2 regions of the Nocardia sp. NPDC050717 genome follow, and region 1 is predicted to be linked to the other one. Evidence: riboswitches for the same ligand, from Rfam matches in the RefSeq annotation. Region 1 holds a riboswitch; the other holds the start of a gene.

Region 1 (8,738 bases):
TTTCGGTGCGGGTGAGAGAGTCGAGGGCGCCGAAGGGTTCGTCGAGGAGGAGGAGTTCGCGGTCCTGGACGACGGTGCGCAGGAGGGCGGCGCGTTGGCGCATGCCGCCGGAGAGGTGGGCGGGGCGGGCGTGCTCGAAGCCGGCGAGGCCGAAGACGGGGAACAGTTCGCCGGCGCGGCGGCGGGCCTCGGCGCGGGGGACGCCCTGGACCTGGAGGCCGAGGATGGTGTTGTCGAGGATGGTGCGCCAGGGGAACAGCAGGTCGCGCTGGGGCATGTAGGCGCAGTGCGCGGCGGGGGCCGTGCCGCGGAATTCGGCGGTGCCGGAGTCGGGGGTTTCCAGGCCGGCGAGCATGTTGAAGACGGTGCTCTTGCCGCAGCCGCTGGGGCCGATCACGCTGACGAACTCGCCGGGGCGGACGGTGAACGAGACCCCGCCGAGCACGTCCAGGTCCGGGGTGCGGCGGCCCCGGCGGGGGTACGACTTGCGCAGCTGGTCGACGACCAGGCGGTCCTCAGGCACGGCCGCTCCTCCCCTCGGCGAGCGCCCACGGCGCGACGAGACGTTCGACCACGAAGGTGGCCAGGTACAGCGTGATGCTCAGCAGGGCGGTCACGAGCACCGCGGCCAGGACGAGGTCGGTGCGGAAGGAGTTCTTCTGCAGGCTCATGTAGATGCCCAAACCCTTACTCGCGCCCACGTATTCGGCGAACACCGCGCCGACCACCGCGTAGGTGATGCCGATGCGCAGGGCCGTGAAGAACCGCGGCACCGCCGACGGCAGGCGCACGTACCGGAACTCCTGCGTGCGGGACGCGCCCATGCTGCGCAGCAGCGCGCCGGCTTCCCGGTCGGCCGCCGCGAAGCCCTCGATGAGGCCGATCACCATCGGGAAGAAGGTCACCAGGGAGACCACCAGGATCTTGGGCAGCAGCCCGAAGCCGAACCAGATGATCATCAGCGGCGCGATCGCCACGATCGGCAGGGTCTGTGAGGCGACGAACAACGGGACGAACGCGCGACGCAACCACGGGGAGAAGTCGACGACGATCGCCAGCAACCAGGCCAGGGTCAGCGAGACGGCGAACCCGAGCAGCGTCACCTGCAGGGTGGCGGCGGCGTGCGCGCCGATCTCCTCGCGATGCGCCCACCCTTGCCGCAGCACCCGCAGCGGCGACGGCAGCACCTGTGGACGGATGCCGCTGACGGTGACATAGACCTGCCAGACCACGACCAGAGCGGCCACCGTCACCGCGGCGGGCAGCACCCACCGGAGGCGCGAACCCACCTCACGGGTTGGTGAGGTACTCATTGGTGAAGTAGGTCGACCAGTCCGGTTCGGCGGACAGGGCGGCGCCGTCGGGCCCGCTGAGCAGGCCACCGCGGAACAGGAAGCCGGAGTTGGCCGCCCACTGCTCGCGGGTCTGGCCGCCGACGCGGCCGTCGGGGCCCTTCATGAACTGTTCGGCCAGCATGCGCTGGCTCTCGAAGACCAGCTTCTCGTCGTTGAAGGCGCCGGGGTTGGCGGCGAGGAGATCGCGGGCCGCCGCGTCCGGGTCGTCGGCGGCGACCTGGTAGCCGCGCTGCAGTGCCTGCACGAACTTGCGGGCTCGGTCGGGGTTCGCGGTGAGCCAGTCCTCGTTGGCGTTGATCAGGATGGCGTAGGCGTCGGGGAAGCCGAAATCGGTGTAGCGGAAGTACTTCATGGGCGTGCCGTGGTGTTCGGCTTCGATGCCCTCCCACGCCAGGTAGGAGACGGTGAAGTCGGCCTTGCCCGAGTAGACCGCCTCGTATGCCGACGAGCCGAGGGTCACGGAGGTGAAATCGCCGGTGCCACCGGCATTCCGGATCACCTGCTGCAAGGCTTCCTTCTCACCCGGGTCGCCGAATCCGGCGTAGGTCTTGCCGTCCAGGTCCTTCGGGCTCGCGAGGTCGGCCCGGTCGGCGCGCACGCCGATCCCGGTTGCCCAGTGCTGCAGCGGCGCGAGCACCGACTTGGTGTGCGCGCCCGCGGCGCGGGCGAAGGTCGCCGAATTGTGGGTGCTGATACCGAATTCCGCGTTCCCGGCGTCGATCACCGTGTCGACCGAGGTGTTGTTGTACGGCAGGATCTCCACGTCAAGGCCCGCGTCGGCGAAGAAGCCCTGCTGCATCGCGACGTAGAGGCCGGTGTGGTTGGTGTTCGGTGTCCAGTCCAGCGCGAAGCGGATCTTGTCGCCCGAGTCGCCGCCCGACGCGCAGGCGGTGAGCGCCGACAGCAGGGCGACCGAGGTGACGACAACCGCGAGCGCGCGGCGCAGACGGCCGCTCATGCCGCGGGCCAAGGCTGCGGGTGCAGGGCGGTGTCCCAGAACAGCAACTCGTAGCGCGTCGCCAGCGTGAACGCGCTCGACATCGCCGCGCGCTCGGCCTCGGTCGCCGCGTCAGCGGCCTGGTCGACCAGGGTCCGCGCGGTGGCGGCGGTCTGCTGGAAGTCCTCGGCGCCGTAGGTGGTGACCCAGCGCGCGTACGGATGGTCCGGGTCGGCGGCCACGACCTGCTCAGCGCTCGCGGCCAGGTCGCGGCCCACTTCGGCGTAGATCCAGAAGCACGGCAGGACCGCGGCGGCGGCCACGGCGTACGACTCGGTCGCGGCGGCGGCGATCAGGTACGAGACGTACGCCAGGCAGGTCTGCGAATGCTCCGGGGCGGCGGTGCGCGGCGGCAGCGCGCCACTGGCCAGCAGCTCGGCGTGCATCGCGGACTCGACGGCGGCCGCGTTGGCGGCGGAGTTCGCCCAGAACGCCGCGGTCTGCGGATCGGGCGACTTCGAGGCCAGGATGGCCAGGGCCTTCGCGTAGCCGGTCAGGTACAGCGAGTCCTGCTCGATGTAGGTGGCGAACACCTCGGGCGGCAGTGTGCCGTCACCGAGCCGTCGCAGGAATTCGAGGTCGTCGATCGCGACCCGCAGGACCTTCGTCTGGTCCCAGAGCTGGTCGGTGAACCGACCCGTCGTGGTGGTGTGCGCGCTCAACGCCGTGACATCCCTTCGTCAGCATTACCTGAGCAGGTTCCGCGGGTGTGTTCTCAGCTCCGCGTCGGCGGAGCACCCCGTGTCCGTGACCGACCATAGCAGTGCCGATCCGGACGAAGGGGACACCGTCCTATTCCCCACCGGGGTGTGGGATTTTCCGCTGGCGGCGCGACCCCATTCGCCGCGATCTCGTCCTAGGGTCGAGGCATGGCTGATGACGACGTGCAGTACCGCATCGAGCACGACACGATGGGTGAGGTTCGGGTTCCGGTCGACGCGTTGTGGCGCGCGCAGACGCAGCGGGCAGTGGAGAACTTCCCGATCAGCGGGCGCGGGCTGGAGCGCGCCCAGATCCGGGCGCTCGGCTTGCTGAAGGCCGCGTGCGCCCAGGTCAACAAGGACCTGGGCCTGCTCGATCCCGGCAAGGCCGACGCGATCATCGCGGCGGCGAACGAGATCGCCGCCGGGCTGCACGACGATCAGTTCCCGATCGACGTGTTCCAGACCGGCTCGGGCACCAGTTCGAACATGAACGCCAACGAGGTGATCGCCTCGATCGCGGCACGCGACGGCGTGACCGTGCACCCCAACGACGACGTGAACATGTCGCAGTCGTCGAACGACACCTTCCCCACCGCGACGCACCTGGCCGCCACCGAGGCCGTGGTCACCGATCTCGTTCCCGCGCTGGAACATCTGCGGCTGGCGCTGCTGGACAAGTCGCAGCAGTGGCGCACCGTCGTGAAGTCCGGCCGCACGCACCTGATGGACGCGGTACCGGTGACCCTCGGCCAGGAGTTCGGCGGCTACACCCGCCAGATCGCCGCGGGTATGGAGCGGGCGCTGGCAACCCTGCCGCGGCTCGGCGAGCTGCCGATCGGCGGCACCGCGGTCGGCACCGGACTCAACGCGCCAGCGGGATTCGGCGCCAAGGTCGTCGAGGAACTGGTGCGCGCCACCGGAATCGACGCGCTGCGCGAGGCCAGCGACCACTTCGAAGCGCAGGCCGCGCGCGACGGTCTGGTCGAGGCCTCCGGCGCGCTGCGCACCATCGCGGTGAGCCTGACCAAGATCGCCAACGACATCCGCTGGATGGGGTCGGGCCCGCTCACCGGCCTCGGCGAACTGCAGCTGCCGGATCTGCAGCCGGGTAGCTCGATCATGCCGGGCAAGGTGAATCCGGTTCTGCCCGAAGCGGTGACGCAGGTGGCGGTGCAGGTGGTCGGCAACGATGCCGCGATCGCGTTCGGCGGTGCGAGTGGCGCGTTCGAGCTCAACGTCTACATTCCCGTGATGGCGCGCAACCTGCTCGAGTCGATTCGGTTGCTGGCCAATGTGTCCCGGCTCTTCGCCGACAAGTGCGTCACCGGGCTGGTCGCCAACGAGGAGCATCTGCGCACCCTCGCCGAGTCCTCGCCGTCGATCGTCACCCCCCTCAACTCGGCCATCGGCTACGAGGAGGCGGCCGCGGTCGCCAAGCAGGCGCTGCGGGAGAAGAAGACGATCCGCCAGACCGTGATCGACCGCGGGCTCACCCCGGACAAGCTCTCCGTCGAGGAACTCGATCAGAAGCTCGACGTGCTCGCGATGGCCAACGTCGATCGCGAATCCTGACAAACGCCGAACGGCCGTCACCTCGCGGGAGGTGACGGCCGTTCGCGCGGGACTCAGGCCAGGTGCGCCAGTTCGGCGCGCGCCTTCTCGCCCTCTTCGCTGAAATCGGTGCGGGTGAAGATGTTCCAGCGCTGCAGCAGCGGCTTGAACACCAGCTCACCTTCGCGTGCGGGGTCGTAGATGCCCGCCTCGGCCAGTGCCTCGTCGCTGGAACCGCCGCCGGGCAGCTCGACCTGCGGGACACGGAAAGCGGCGACCTGATCGGCGATGGCGCGGACGCCCTGGTCGGGCACCAGCTCGAGGGCGGCCTCGACCAGCACAGCGAAGAACTCGGCCTGCAGCTCGTCGTCGGCGGCCAGCTTCTCCGCGATCGCGGTGACGACCGGGTTCTCGCCGAGCGCGGCGGTGTTGCGGTGGCGGATGGCGGCGGCCAGCTCCTCGAAGGCGCAGGTGGCCAGGACGTCGATCAGGTGCAGCGAGGGCCGGTTGAAACCGGCGGTCATGTGGGCCATGCGGGCCCGCTCGAGCGCGACCGGGTCGACCGCGCGAGTCACCATGAGGTAGTTGCGGATCATGATCTCGTGGCGGTTCTCCTCCGCCGTCCACCGGCCGACCCAGCGCCACCACGGACCGGTGCGCAGATGCTTGCCGAGTTCCCGATGGTAGGACGGCAGGTTGTCGGCGACCAGCACGCTCACGGTGAGCGCGAGCTTGGCGGTCTCGCTCAGCTCGGACTGTTCCGGGGTCCAGTCGGCGCCGCCGAGGAAGGCGAAGTTGCGGCCGTCGGACCACGGCACGAAATCGTGCGGCTGCCAGCCCTCGGCGGCCTCGATGTGCCTGGCCAGGTTGGTTTCCACCACGTCCGCGAGCGAATCCAGCAACTCGCGGTCGGTCAAAGTTTTCTGCACGAGGACAACCTAGTCCCTCGACCGCCGGCGCGGGGACCTTCGGGTCCCCACGCCGGGCACGTCGTCGAACTACTTCGGGGTGACGGTCGTCTGGCCGTTGACCCAGGTGATGGTGCCGCCGGTGAAGTCGCTCTGCTTACCGCCGGGGATGTCCTTCTCGTCGCTGGTGGGGTAGCCGAGGGTGCCGTTGGCGCCGCCGTTCTCCTCCCACGCCTCGCGGATGTCGCCCCAGACGATGTGGGCGCCCGAATCGCTGCTCCAGTAGATGGTGCCGCCCTCGAAGTCCTGGTACTGGCCGCCGTTGGGGCCGGACTCCTGCGCCTCCTCGGGGGCGCCCAGCGGGCTGGACGCGCCACCGGCGGCGACGTACTTCTTGTAGACCTCGCCGGAGACGGTGACCTCACCGTTGGGCGTGTTGATGGTGGTCGAGTCACCCGCGCCAGCGCCCGCGGTGCCGGACGGGGTGGCCGTGCCGGAGCCCTCCGCGCCGCCCGGCTCGGTGGTCTCGGTCGAGGAGCCGTCCGCGCCGCCGGGAGCGGTGGTGGTGGCGTCGGGCCCGCTCATGTTGGAGGTGACGCTGGCGATGGTGTCTTTGGCCTTGTCCTGATCCTCGTCGCTGCAGCCCGCGGCGAGCAGCAGTGCGGCGGCGGCGAACACGGCGGCGCCTCCGGCGGCAGTACGTCGAGCGAAGTGGTTCATATCCATCCTCTCGCGAGTAGCCCCCCGGGGCACACCCCGGAATGGAGCCTGGCCGACATCCGCAACGGCCCGGCGGAACGTTGTTCGCCGAGCCGTTGCTGGATTGGTGTCGCCGCGGATAATACCCACAGTTCACGGTAATCAAACGGATTACGGGCCGCGACGCGACCCGATTGCCGTGATTACGCGTTCGGTCCGTACTCCTCGAGCATCTCGGTCACCAGCGCCGCGATCGGCGAGCGCTCGGAACGGGTGAGCGTGATGTGCGCGAACAGCGGGTGACCCTTGAGCTTCTCGATCACCGCGGCCACGCCGTCGTGCCTGCCGACCCGCAGATTGTCGCGCTGGGCGACATCGTGGGTGAGTACCACGCGCGATCCGGTGCCGAGCCGGCTCAGCACCGTGAGCAGCACATTGCGTTCGAGCGACTGCGCCTCGTCGACGATCACGAACGAATCGTGCAGCGAGCGACCGCGGATGTGGGTCAGCGGCAGCACTTCGAGCATGTCGCGGCTGAGCACCTCCTCCATCACCTCGCGGCTGGCCAGCCCGTCGAGCGTGTCGAAGACGGCCTGCGCCCACGGGCCCATCTTCTCGCTCTCCGAACCCGGGAGGTAACCCAGTTCCTGGCCGCCCACCGCGTACAGCGGCCGGAACACGACCACCTTGCGCTGGGTCCGCCGCTCCAGCACGGCCTCCAGTCCGGCGGTCAGCGCGAGCGCCGACTTGCCGGTACCGGCGCGACCGCCCATCGAGACGATGCCGATGCTCTCGTCGAGCAGCAGATCGAGCGCGATGCGCTGCTCGGCCGAGCGGCCGTGCAGGCCGAAGGCCTCCCGCTCCCGCACCAGCTGGACCCGCTTGTCCGGGGTGACCCGGCCCAGCGCGCTCGAGCTGCTGCCGAGCAGCCGGATGCCGGTGTGGCAGGGCAGTTCCCGCGCCTCGTCCAGGTCGATCACCGAATCGGTGTAGAGCTGGTCGATCTGGGCGCTCGCGACATCGAGTTCGACCATGCCGCTCCAGCCGGAGGTCACCACGTCCTGGGCGTGGTACTCGTCGGCGGCCAGGCCGACCGCGCTCGCCTTGACCCGCAGCGGGATGTCCTTGGACACCAGCACCACCTCCTCGCCCTCGGCCGAGAAGTTCAGCGCACAGGCGAGGATGCGGGAATCGTTGGTCTCCGAACGGAATCCGGCGGGCAACACCGACGGATCGGTGTGGTTGAGCTCCACCTGCAAGGTGCCGCCCTCGGTGCCGATCGGCAGCGCCTGATCGAGCCTGCCGTGCTTGACACGCAGGTCGTCGAGCATGCGCAGGGCTTCCCTGGCGAACCAGCCGAGTTCGTGGTGGTGCCGTTTGGCCTCCAGCTCGCTGATGACGACCAGCGGCAGTACCACCTTGTGTTCGCCGAACCTGGTGACAGCCCAGGGATCCGAGAGCAGGACCGAGGTGTCGACGATGAAAGTCTTGCGACCGGAACGCGAGGGGCTTGCCCCCTTCTTCGAGGCCGAGGCCGTGTGCATCGCGGGGGCGGAAACGGAGCGTGCAGCAGTCACGGTGGGCTCCTTATGTGTTCGCACGGCACCCGCGCGAACGATCTCGCTGGACCGGTCCGTCCTGTAGGTGGCTGGTCAGCCACCTCTAGGGCCGGGTGCCGGCCCTCTCGCACTGAGTAGCTCAGTCACGGTCAGGACCTCCCGTACGAGTCACACCGACGCGACCCGCATCACCGACGCTACCGGTCGACACCCCGTGCGCGCTGCCGGACAGCCGGACGTGTCCGTGAATTTGTCGTTAACCGGCGCCGTCGCCCCGGATCCGGCGCGATGTCACCGGCGAGCGCTAGAGTCGGACCATGACGCAGGAGCAGGATCTGGAGAAACTGTCGTCGAAGGAACTGCACGACCGGGCGGTGAAGACGGCCGTTCGGCACGGTGACGTGCGCTTCCTGTGGGAGCTGCTCAAATCGATCCCGGCCGCCCAGGCCGAGGCGGGCGACCTCGGCGAGAGCGAGGCCGACATCAGGTACGTGCTGCCGATGATCGACGACTACTTCCACGCGGGCGACGGCAAACTCGCCGACGTCCTACGGCCGACCTATCTGGAGTACCTGAACAAGCACAGGTAGGTCAGCGGCGCAGGACCGCGCGGGCGGCGCCGACGACGGTGCCGCGCAGCACGTTGCCCATGCTGAACCGGTCGTCCCACAGCACGATTCGGCCCGCGCGCAGTTCGAAGGTGCCGGTGACCCAGAACGAGATCGTCACCGGTCCGAGACGCAGGTGATCGGTGCGGTCGGTGAGCACGATGTCACCGTCGCCGGCGATGTGGTGCATGTCGGCGGAGAAGGCGAGCTGCGGCCGGTTCAGGCCGCGCAGCAGGCCGGCGACGCGGTCCTTGCCGCGCACGCTCGGCAGGCCTGCGTTCTTCCAGACGATCTCCGGGTCGAGCAGCTCCAGCGCCTCGTCGACGGCGCCGACCTCCATGGCGGCGAAGAACTCGC
Region 2 (8,738 bases), 650 kb from region 1:
GGGCGATCAGCAGGGTCTGGGTGCTGCGGCCGAGCGGGCCGGTCTCGTCGAACAGCGCCGATTCGGCGAGGCCGATGCCGTGCGGCTGCGGGTGGGTCACCGCGTCCAGGCACACCCACTCGCCGACCGGGTACCGGTGCAGGGTGACGGTGAGATCGGTGTTGATGAACAGGTATTTCGACCAGTCGAGCACGGCGCTGACGCCGTTGCCGGAGTCGGCGGCGGCCAGGGTGCGCTCCAGCGGGCTGGGCGTGGTGCCCGCGACGATCGGGTACTTCAGCCGGATCCAGCAGACGGCGGGCCCCGGCGCGGCGAAGGAGCCGCTGGCGAAGCGGTATTCGATGCCGGTGTGGAAGCCGATCTTCTGCTCGGAGGGGAATACCGACGGCTCCTGCGCGGCCGGCATCGTCCGCTCGCCGCTCGGCAGGAACTCCGGCGGAAGGTCCAGCCGCGGCTCGGCCAGCTTGAGCCGCCACGCGTTGGCCTGCATCACCGGCCCGCGCTCGGTGGACAGCGTCGCCTGGATCAGCTCGACACTGCGCCCCGACCGCACCACCCTGGCCTCGGCGGTCAGCGGTGCCAGCGGCACGGGCCCGAGGATCTCCACCGCGACCCGGCCGACCTGGAACCCCGCGCGCGGCTCGCACCGCTCGATGACATGGCCCAGCAGCGCCGACGGCGGCCCGGCATGCTGCGCGTCCGGCGACCACGGCCCCCGGGTCAGCTCGGTCGAGACGAAGCGATTCGGATCCGCCGGGTCGGGCACGTAGAAGGCATCGGTCACGCGCTCGACGGTACCCGGCAGCCATTCCGATCAACAGCGCCTGTGCCGCCGCTCGCCCGGCCCGCGGTCGGCGCTGTGCCGTGGTTCTGTTTGCCGACATCGGTCTTCGACCGGCCCACTCCGCGCGCCGGAAGCGTGCTCTGGGGCGAGACGCGAGGTGTGGGTACGTTGGGCGTATGTCCGACAATGCGGTGGCCACGTATGTCCAGGCGGTCGAGAGTTTCCGGGAGCTTGTTCGGGAGATCGCGCAGGATCGTTGGGACGGGCCGGGATTGGGGGAGTGGGATCTGCGCGCGTTGGTCGGGCACACCTCACGGTCGCTCACCACGGTGACGACCTATCTCGCCGACCCCGCCGAGACCGAGGACATCGCCAGCCCGCAGGAGTACTACGCCTATGTGAAGTCGTATACCGCGCAGGCCGGCGGTGCGGCTGTCGTCGCTCGCGGGCGCGCCGCGGGGCTGGAACTGGGGGCCGAGCCCGCGAAGGCGGTCGACGCCCTCGCGACCGCGGCGATCGGCGCGGTCGGCGCGGTCGGTGCCGCCGAGGATCCGCTGGTCACCGTGATCGGCGGGTTGGGGATGCGCCTGCACGCCTATCTGCCGACCCGCACCTTCGAACTGGCCGTCCACGGGCTGGACATCGCCGCCGCGACCGGCATCCCCTACACCCCGCCCGACGACGTGACCGCGGAAGCCGCCGTTCTGGCCGCGCGCATCGCCGCACGCCTCGGCACGGCTGTGCCGGTGCTCACTGCCCTCACCGGCAGAACCGCTCTGCCCCCTGGCTTCTCGGTGGTCTGATGCCCGGCGCCCGCCGTGACGGCGGGCGCCGGAGTGGTCAGGAGACGACCGGGAGGTAGACCTGGTTGCCGTGGTCGGCGAATTCGGCGGACTTCTCGGCCATGCCTGCTTCGATGGCGGCCACGTCGGTGAGGCCCTGCTTCTCGGCGTATTCGCGCACGTCGGCGGAGATGCGCATGGAGCAGAACTTCGGGCCGCACATGGAGCAGAAGTGGGCGGTCTTGGCGGGCTCGGCCGGCAGCGTCTCGTCGTGGTATTCGCGGGCGGTGTCCGGGTCGAGCGAGAGCGCGAACTGGTCGTGCCAGCGGAATTCGAAACGGGCCTTGGACAATTCGTTGTCGCGGTCCTGCGCGTGCGGGTGCCCCTTGGCGAGGTCGGCGGCGTGCGCGGCGATCTTGTAGGTGATCACGCCGACCTTCACGTCATCGCGGTTGGGCAGACCGAGGTGCTCCTTGGGTGTCACGTAGCAGAGCATCGCGGTGCCGGCCTGGGCGATGATCGCGGCGCCGATCGCGGAGGTGATGTGGTCGTAGGCGGGCGCGATATCGGTGGCCAGCGGGCCGAGGGTGTAGAACGGCGCCTCCTCGCACAGCTCCTCCTCGAGCCGGACGTTCTCGACGATCTTGTGCATCGGCACGTGGCCCGGACCCTCGATCATCACCTGCACGCCATAGGATTTCGCGATCTTGGTGAGCTCGCCGAGGGTGCGCAGCTCGGCGAACTGGGCCTCGTCGTTGGCGTCGGCGATGGAGCCGGGACGTAGGCCGTCGCCGAGGGAGAAGGTCACGTCGTACTTTGCCAGGATCTCGCACAGTTCCCGGAAGTGCGTGTACAGGAACGATTCCTGATGATGCGCCAGACACCACGCCGCCATGATGGACCCACCGCGCGAGACGATGCCGGTGACGCGCTTGGCGGTGAGCGGGATGTAGCGCAGCAGCACGCCGGCGTGCACGGTCATGTAGTCCACGCCCTGCTCGCACTGCTCGATCACGGTGTCGCGGTACAACTCCCAGGTGAGCTTGGTGGGATCGCCGTTGACCTTCTCCAGCGCCTGATAGATCGGCACGGTACCGATCGGCACCGGCGAGTTGCGCAGGATCCACTCGCGGGTCTCGTGGATGTTCTTGCCCGTCGACAGGTCCATGATGGTGTCGGCGCCCCAGCGTGAGGCCCACACCATCTTCTCGACCTCCTCGGCGATCGAGGACGAGACAGCCGAGTTACCGATATTGGCGTTGATCTTCACCAGGAACTTCTTGCCGATGATGGTCGGCTCGAGCTCCGGGTGGTGGTGGTTGGCGGGGATCACCGCCCGCCCGGCGGCGACCTCGTCGCGCACCAGCTCCGGCGCGACGCCTTCGCGGGCGGCGATGAACCGCATCTCTGCGGTGACGATGCCCTGGCGAGCCCAGTGCAGCTGCGTCCGCGGGCCGTCGACCTGCGGCTTCGCCCATTCGTCGCGCAGCTTCGGCAGCCCGGCCTCGAGGTCGATCACCGCGTTCTCGTCGGTGTACGGGCCGGAGGTGTCGTAGACGTCGAAGTGCTCGCCGTTGGTGAGATTGATCCGGCGCACCGGAATGCGCAGGCCGTCGACCTCGGTGTAGTGCTTGACGCTGCCCTCGATCGGGCCGGTGGTGACAGACGTGGCTGTGCCCATGGTGTTTCCTCCCTACGCCGGCATTACCCGGTCAGGTTCATACGGTCGACGGCCCTGATCGCCCATCGAATGGGCTAGCCGTCCTCTCAGCCCGCTGGTGCGAGCCCCCGTTGGCATGTGAAATTTTCCGTCGCCGACCCTACCCCGACACGACGGCGGCCCGCCCGGGAAGTCCGGACGGGCCGCGCGCGTGACTCAGGCCGAGGTGGCCGCGGGCTCCGGCTTCACCGGCTCGGCGGACTCCGGCTCGTCGGCCTCCTTGAGCCCGAACTTGTTGTGCAGCACCACCAGTGGCTTCGGTGACCACCAGTTCCAGGTGCCCATCATCCGCATCAGCGCCGGGGCGAGCAGCCCGCGGATGACGGTCGCGTCGCTGATCACCGCCAGCGCGCAGCCGAGACCGAACAGCTTCATCATCGACACCCCCGAGGTCGCCACGCCGAGGAAGACGATGCTCATGAGCAGCGCGGCGGCGGTGAAGATGCGGCCGGTGCGCGCCACCCCCATGGCGACTGCCTCGGTGTTGCCCGCTGCCGTCTTCGGCCCGGCCAGCCATTCCTCGCGGATGCGCGAGAGCAGGAAGACCTCGTAGTCCATGGACGCGCCGAACGCCAGGCTGAACATCAGGATGGGCATGGCCAGGTTGAGCGTGCCGGTGGCGGTGAAGCCGAGCAGCCCGGACAGGTGCCCGTCCTGGAAGATCCACACCATCGCGCCGAACGTCGCCGCCAGCGACAGCATGTTGAGGATCAGCGCCTTCACCGGCAGCACCACGCTGCCGGTGAACAGGAACAGCAGCACCAGGGTGGCGAGCGCGATCAGGGCGCCGGCCAGCGGTAGCTTGCCGGTGATCGCCTCGACCGAGTCCTGGTTGAGCGCGGCCGGGCCGGTGATCAGGGCCTCGGTGGGCGCGTCGACGGCGCGGATCGCGTCGAGCTGGGCGCGCCCGGCGTCGGAGTACGGATCCAGACTGGTCGCGACCGACAGGTACGCGCCCTTGGCCGGGTCCGACATCTCCGGCACGCCCGCCGCGACCCGCAGGCCGTTGCGGTAGACCGCGGCGCTGCTCAGCACGGCGGGCACATCGGGCACCGTGGACAGCTCACGCGCGTAGGCGTCCAGCTCGGCGGGGGCGCCGCGGAACTCCGGCAGCACGACCGTCGCGCTCGCGGCCATGTCGGCGTCGAATTCGGTGCGCAGCACGTCACCGACATCGCGGCTGGCCACACCGGTGGGCAGCGAGCGGTCGTCGGGGTAGCCGAACTGGACACCGAGGAACGGCGAGCCGAGCAGCAGCAGGAACGCCGTGGTGGCCAGGGCGATGGGCAGCGGCCGCTTCATCACCGCGGTGACGAGGCGATACCAGAACGTCTCGCGCGGTTGCTTCTCCGCGCGCGGCGCGAGCCGGAACAGCCTGCGCAGCGGGGCGCGCAGATCGCCGGCGTCGATCCGGTCGCCGACCAGGATCAGCAGCGCGGGCAGCACGATCACCGCGGCGCCGGCGGCGGCCGCGACCACGGCGATGCCCGCGTAGGCGAAGGACTTGAAGAAGTACTGCGGGAACACCAGCAGCGCCGACAGCGACAGGGCCACCACCAGCGCCGAGTAGACGACCGTGCGGCCTGCGGTCCGGATCGAGCGGTGCACCGCCGCGGCCGGGGTGGCGCCCGCCGCCAGTTCCTCGCGGTACCGGCTGACGATGAACAGGCTGTAGTCGATGGCCAGCGCCAGGCCGAGCGCGGTCGTCATGTTCAGCGCGAAGATCGACACATCGGTGACCGCGGTGAGTACCCGCAGGATGCCCAGCGCGGCGGCGATCGCGAACAGGCCGATGGCGATGGGCAGCGCGGCGGCGACCAGGCTGCCGAACACCAGCGCGAGCAGCAGGCCGGTGATCGGGATCGCGACGGCCTCGGCGATCACCAGGTCCTTGCTGATCTGGGTGTTGATGTCGGAGAAGGAGGCCGCGAGGCCGCCCGGCACGATCGTCACCGGGCCGCTGTCGACCTTCAGTTCCTCGCTGAGCGCGGCCGCGCGCACGGGCAATTCCGCGTCGTCGCCCTCGATGCTGGCCATGATGAGCGCGCGCTTGCCGTCCTTGCTGCGCAGGGCCTGCTTCAGATCGGGCCGCGAGGTCCAGTACGACTGCACGCCGCTGACGATGTCGGAATGGGTGCGCAGCTGGGCGATCGCGCTCTCCGCGGCCGCACGCGCCGCCGGGGAATCGGCGCCCTCGTCCGCGGTGACGAGCAGGACGTAGTTCGGCTCGCTACCGGGGAAGTTCTCGCTGAGGTACTGGCTCGCGCGCACCGAATCGAGGTCGTCGGTGACGAACCCACCCGACTTCATGTGTGAGTGCACCGTGGCGCCGACCGCGCCACACAGGATCATCAACAACAGGGCGACCGCGACCACCAACCGTGGTCTGCCCACGGCGGCGCGGGCGATTCTCGTCAACATCGTCGGGGGCTCTCTCTAGGAAACGTCGAAAGTCACCGTATCCCGCACAGAATCTGGTCGATACCCCCTCGGGGCGGAGATGAGACGAGTAGCATCTCCGCCCCTGGGCGGATGCCGGGACGCTGTCCTCTCACCCGCGCGCGGGCAGGATCCGGCCGCTGACCGAGCCGAGGCCGATCGGCCGTCCCGCGGTTCCCGGTGCGGTCGCGGTGATGGTGACCTCGTCGCCGTCGGCGAGGAAGGACCGCTCCGCGTCGCCGATGGTGATGGGTTCGGTTCCACCCCAGGACAATTCGATGAAGGACCCGCGCTGGTCGCGTTCCGGCCCGGAGATCGTGCCGGAGGCGAACAGATCGCCGGGACGGACCGAGGCGCCGTTGGCCGTGAGATGGGCCAGCATCTGCGCGGGCGACCAGTACATCCGCGCGTAGGGCGGCCGCGTGACCACCTCGCCGTTCCAGGCCACCGCCAGCTCGATGTCGAGGCCGTGATCGTCGGCGCCGCGCAGGTAGGGCAGTGGTTCGGGGGTCTGGACCGGCAGCGGAACCCGGGCCGCGGCCAGCGCGTCCAGCGGCGTGACCCAGGCCGCGAGCGAGGTGCCGAACGATTTCCCGAGGAACGGCCCGAGCGGCTGATACTCCCAGGCCTGGATGTCGCGGGCCGACCAGTCGTTCACCAGCGCGACGCCGAACACGTGCTCGGCGAATTCGTCGACCCCGACCGGCACGCCGAGCGGCGACCCGCCGCCCACCACGAAACCGAGCTCCGCCTCGATGTCCAGCCGCCGCGACGGACCGAAATCCGGTGTCCCCGACTCGGTTCGACGCTGGCCGCACGGCCGGAGCACCGGCGTCCCGGAGACGACGACCGTCCCGGCCCTGCCGTGATAGCCCACCGGCAGATGCCGCCAATTCGGCAGCAGCGGTTCACTGTCCGGCCGGAACAGGCGGCCGAGATTGGTGGCGTGATCGATGCTCGCGTAGAAGTCGACGTAGTCGCCGATGCGCACCGGCAAGGCCAGCTCGACCGCATTGATCGGATGCACCGCCTCAATCGGCAACTCCGCCTCGGCGAGTTCGCGCAGCCGCGCGCGCACGGTGCGCCAGCGGTCGGGTCCGGCGGCGAGCAGGCCGTTGAGATCGGGCCGCGCGAAGATCGGATCACCCAGCAGCGCGACCAGATCGAGCACGGTGTCACCGAGCCGGGTGCCCACCCGGAGCTCGCCACCGGGCGGCGCGAAGACGCCGTACGGCATGTTCTCGGGCCCGAACAGCGAGTCCGGCGCGACCTCGACGCGCAGCAGCCGCCCGCTCATCGCGGCCCCGGCCCGCGACCCGACCAGGTCCAGGCATAGGCCGGATCCTCGCAGGCCAGCGCACCCTCGCCGAGTTGCAGCGGCCGGAAGGTATCGACCATCACCGCCAGTTCGTCGAAGAACTCCGCGCCGATGCTGCGCTCGTAGGCGCCGGGTTGCGGGCCGTGCGCGTAGCCGCCGGGATGCACCGACACCGAACCCTGCGCGATCCCGGAACCCTTGCGCGCCTCGTAGTTTCCGCTGCAGTAGAACATGATCTCGTCGGAGTCCACGTTCGAGTGGTAGTACGGCACCGGGATCGACAGCGGGTGATAATCCACCTTGCGCGGGACGAAATTGCAGATCACGAAGTTGTTCGCCTCGAAGGCCTGATGCACCGGCGGTGGCTGGTGCACCCGGCCGGTGAGCGGCTCGAAGTCGGCGATGTTGAAGGTGTACGGATACAAGCAGCCGTCCCAGCCGACCACGTCGAACGGATGCGTCGCGTAGATCATCCTGGTGCCGACCACCTCGGCGCCGGGCCGGTGCTTCACCAGCACCTCCACCTCGGTGCCCTCGGCGAGCAACGGCGTGGCCGGGCCGTGCAGATCACGCTCGCAGTACGGCGAATTCTCCAGCAGCTGACCGAATTTGGAGAGATACCGCTTGGGCGGCGTGATGTGGCTGGACGCCTCGATCACGTACGCGCGCAACGGTTCCTCGCCCGTGGGCAGCCAGCGATGGGTGGTGGCCCGCGGCATGATCACCTGATCGCCCTGCCGCACCGGCAGCGTGCCGAACACGCTCTCCACCACGGCCGCACCGGATTCCACGTACACCAGCTCGTCGCCGATGGCATTGCGGTACAGGGGCGAGGCGCCCTTGGCGACGACGTAGGAGATCCGCACGTCGGGGTTGCCGAGCAGGAGCCTGCGCCCGGTCACCGGATCGGCCGCGGCCGGGGTGTCACCGGGGAACAGCTCGGGCAGGCGCAGATGCCGGTGGTGCAGTGGATGATTCGGCGTGAGCGTCTGGTCGGGCAGTTCCCAGACCGTCGCGTCGACAATGGCCGGTGGCATGCCGCGGTGATAGAGCAGCGAGGAATCGCCGGAGAACCCCTCCTCGCCCATCAGCTCCTCGTAGTAGAGCTGCCCGTGCTCGTCCCGATGTTGCGTATGCCGCTTCGGGGGCACATTCCCCACCTGCCGATAGAACGCCACAACCACACCTCCCGCTACGTCGCAGGCCGGATGGACCTGCTTCCACGGTACCGCCGACGGCGTGGTCAGTCGGTGAACTCCGCGATGACCGGGGCGTGGTCGCTGGCGCCCTTGCCCTTGCGTTCCTCGCGGTCGATGGACGCGTCCTTGACCTGGTCGGCGAGGGCGGGAGAGGCGAGGACGAAGTCGATGCGCATGCCCTCCTTGCGGGGGAAGCGCAGCTGGGTGTAGTCCCAGTAGGTGAAGGCGCCCGGGGTGAACGGGCGGACCACGTCGCGCAGGCCGGTGTCGAGCATCGCCTGGAAGGCGGCGCGCTCGGGGCCGGAGGTGTGGGTCTTGCCCGCGAAGAACGCCGGCGACCACACGTCCTCGTCGGTGGGGGCGATGTTCCAGTCGCCGACCAGCGCGATCTTGGCGGCCGGGTCCTGCGCCAGCCAGCGCGCGGTGCTGTCGCGCAGGGTCGACAGCCAGCTCAGCTTGTAGGCGTAGTGCGGGTCGTTCAGCGACCGGCCGTTGG

What was found. A riboswitch is a leader RNA that binds a small molecule or an ion and turns the genes downstream of it on or off. The one in region 1 is predicted to bind thiamine pyrophosphate.
Region 2: another riboswitch for thiamine pyrophosphate. It lies ahead of thiC (phosphomethylpyrimidine synthase ThiC); the one in region 1 lies ahead of AB0H56_RS03695 (TenA family protein).

Annotation. Positions count from the first base shown of each region.
Region 1 covers NZ_JBFAHR010000001.1:789,161-797,898, reverse strand. The annotation lists gene AB0H56_RS03710 (ABC transporter ATP-binding protein) at 1-523, opposite strand, end outside; gene AB0H56_RS03705 (ABC transporter permease) at 516-1,313, opposite strand; gene AB0H56_RS03700 (ABC transporter substrate-binding protein) at 1,291-2,313, opposite strand; gene AB0H56_RS03695 (TenA family protein) at 2,310-3,014, opposite strand; TPP riboswitch at 3,008-3,104, opposite strand; gene AB0H56_RS03690 (class II fumarate hydratase) at 3,222-4,628, shown strand; gene AB0H56_RS03685 (acyl-ACP desaturase) at 4,682-5,536, opposite strand; gene AB0H56_RS03680 (esterase) at 5,606-6,235, opposite strand; gene AB0H56_RS03675 (PhoH family protein) at 6,418-7,791, opposite strand; gene AB0H56_RS03670 (hypothetical protein) at 8,091-8,363, shown strand; gene AB0H56_RS03665 (limonene-1,2-epoxide hydrolase family protein) at 8,365-8,738, opposite strand, start outside.
Region 2 covers NZ_JBFAHR010000001.1:143,935-152,672, forward strand. The annotation lists gene AB0H56_RS00690 (thioesterase family protein) at 1-784, opposite strand, end outside; gene AB0H56_RS00695 (maleylpyruvate isomerase N-terminal domain-containing protein) at 961-1,587, shown strand; gene thiC (phosphomethylpyrimidine synthase ThiC) at 1,625-3,247, opposite strand; TPP riboswitch at 3,240-3,368, opposite strand; gene AB0H56_RS00705 (MMPL family transporter) at 3,443-5,707, opposite strand; gene fahA (fumarylacetoacetase) at 5,838-7,022, opposite strand; gene AB0H56_RS00715 (homogentisate 1,2-dioxygenase domain-containing protein) at 7,019-8,221, opposite strand; gene AB0H56_RS00720 (exodeoxyribonuclease III) at 8,287-8,738, opposite strand, start outside.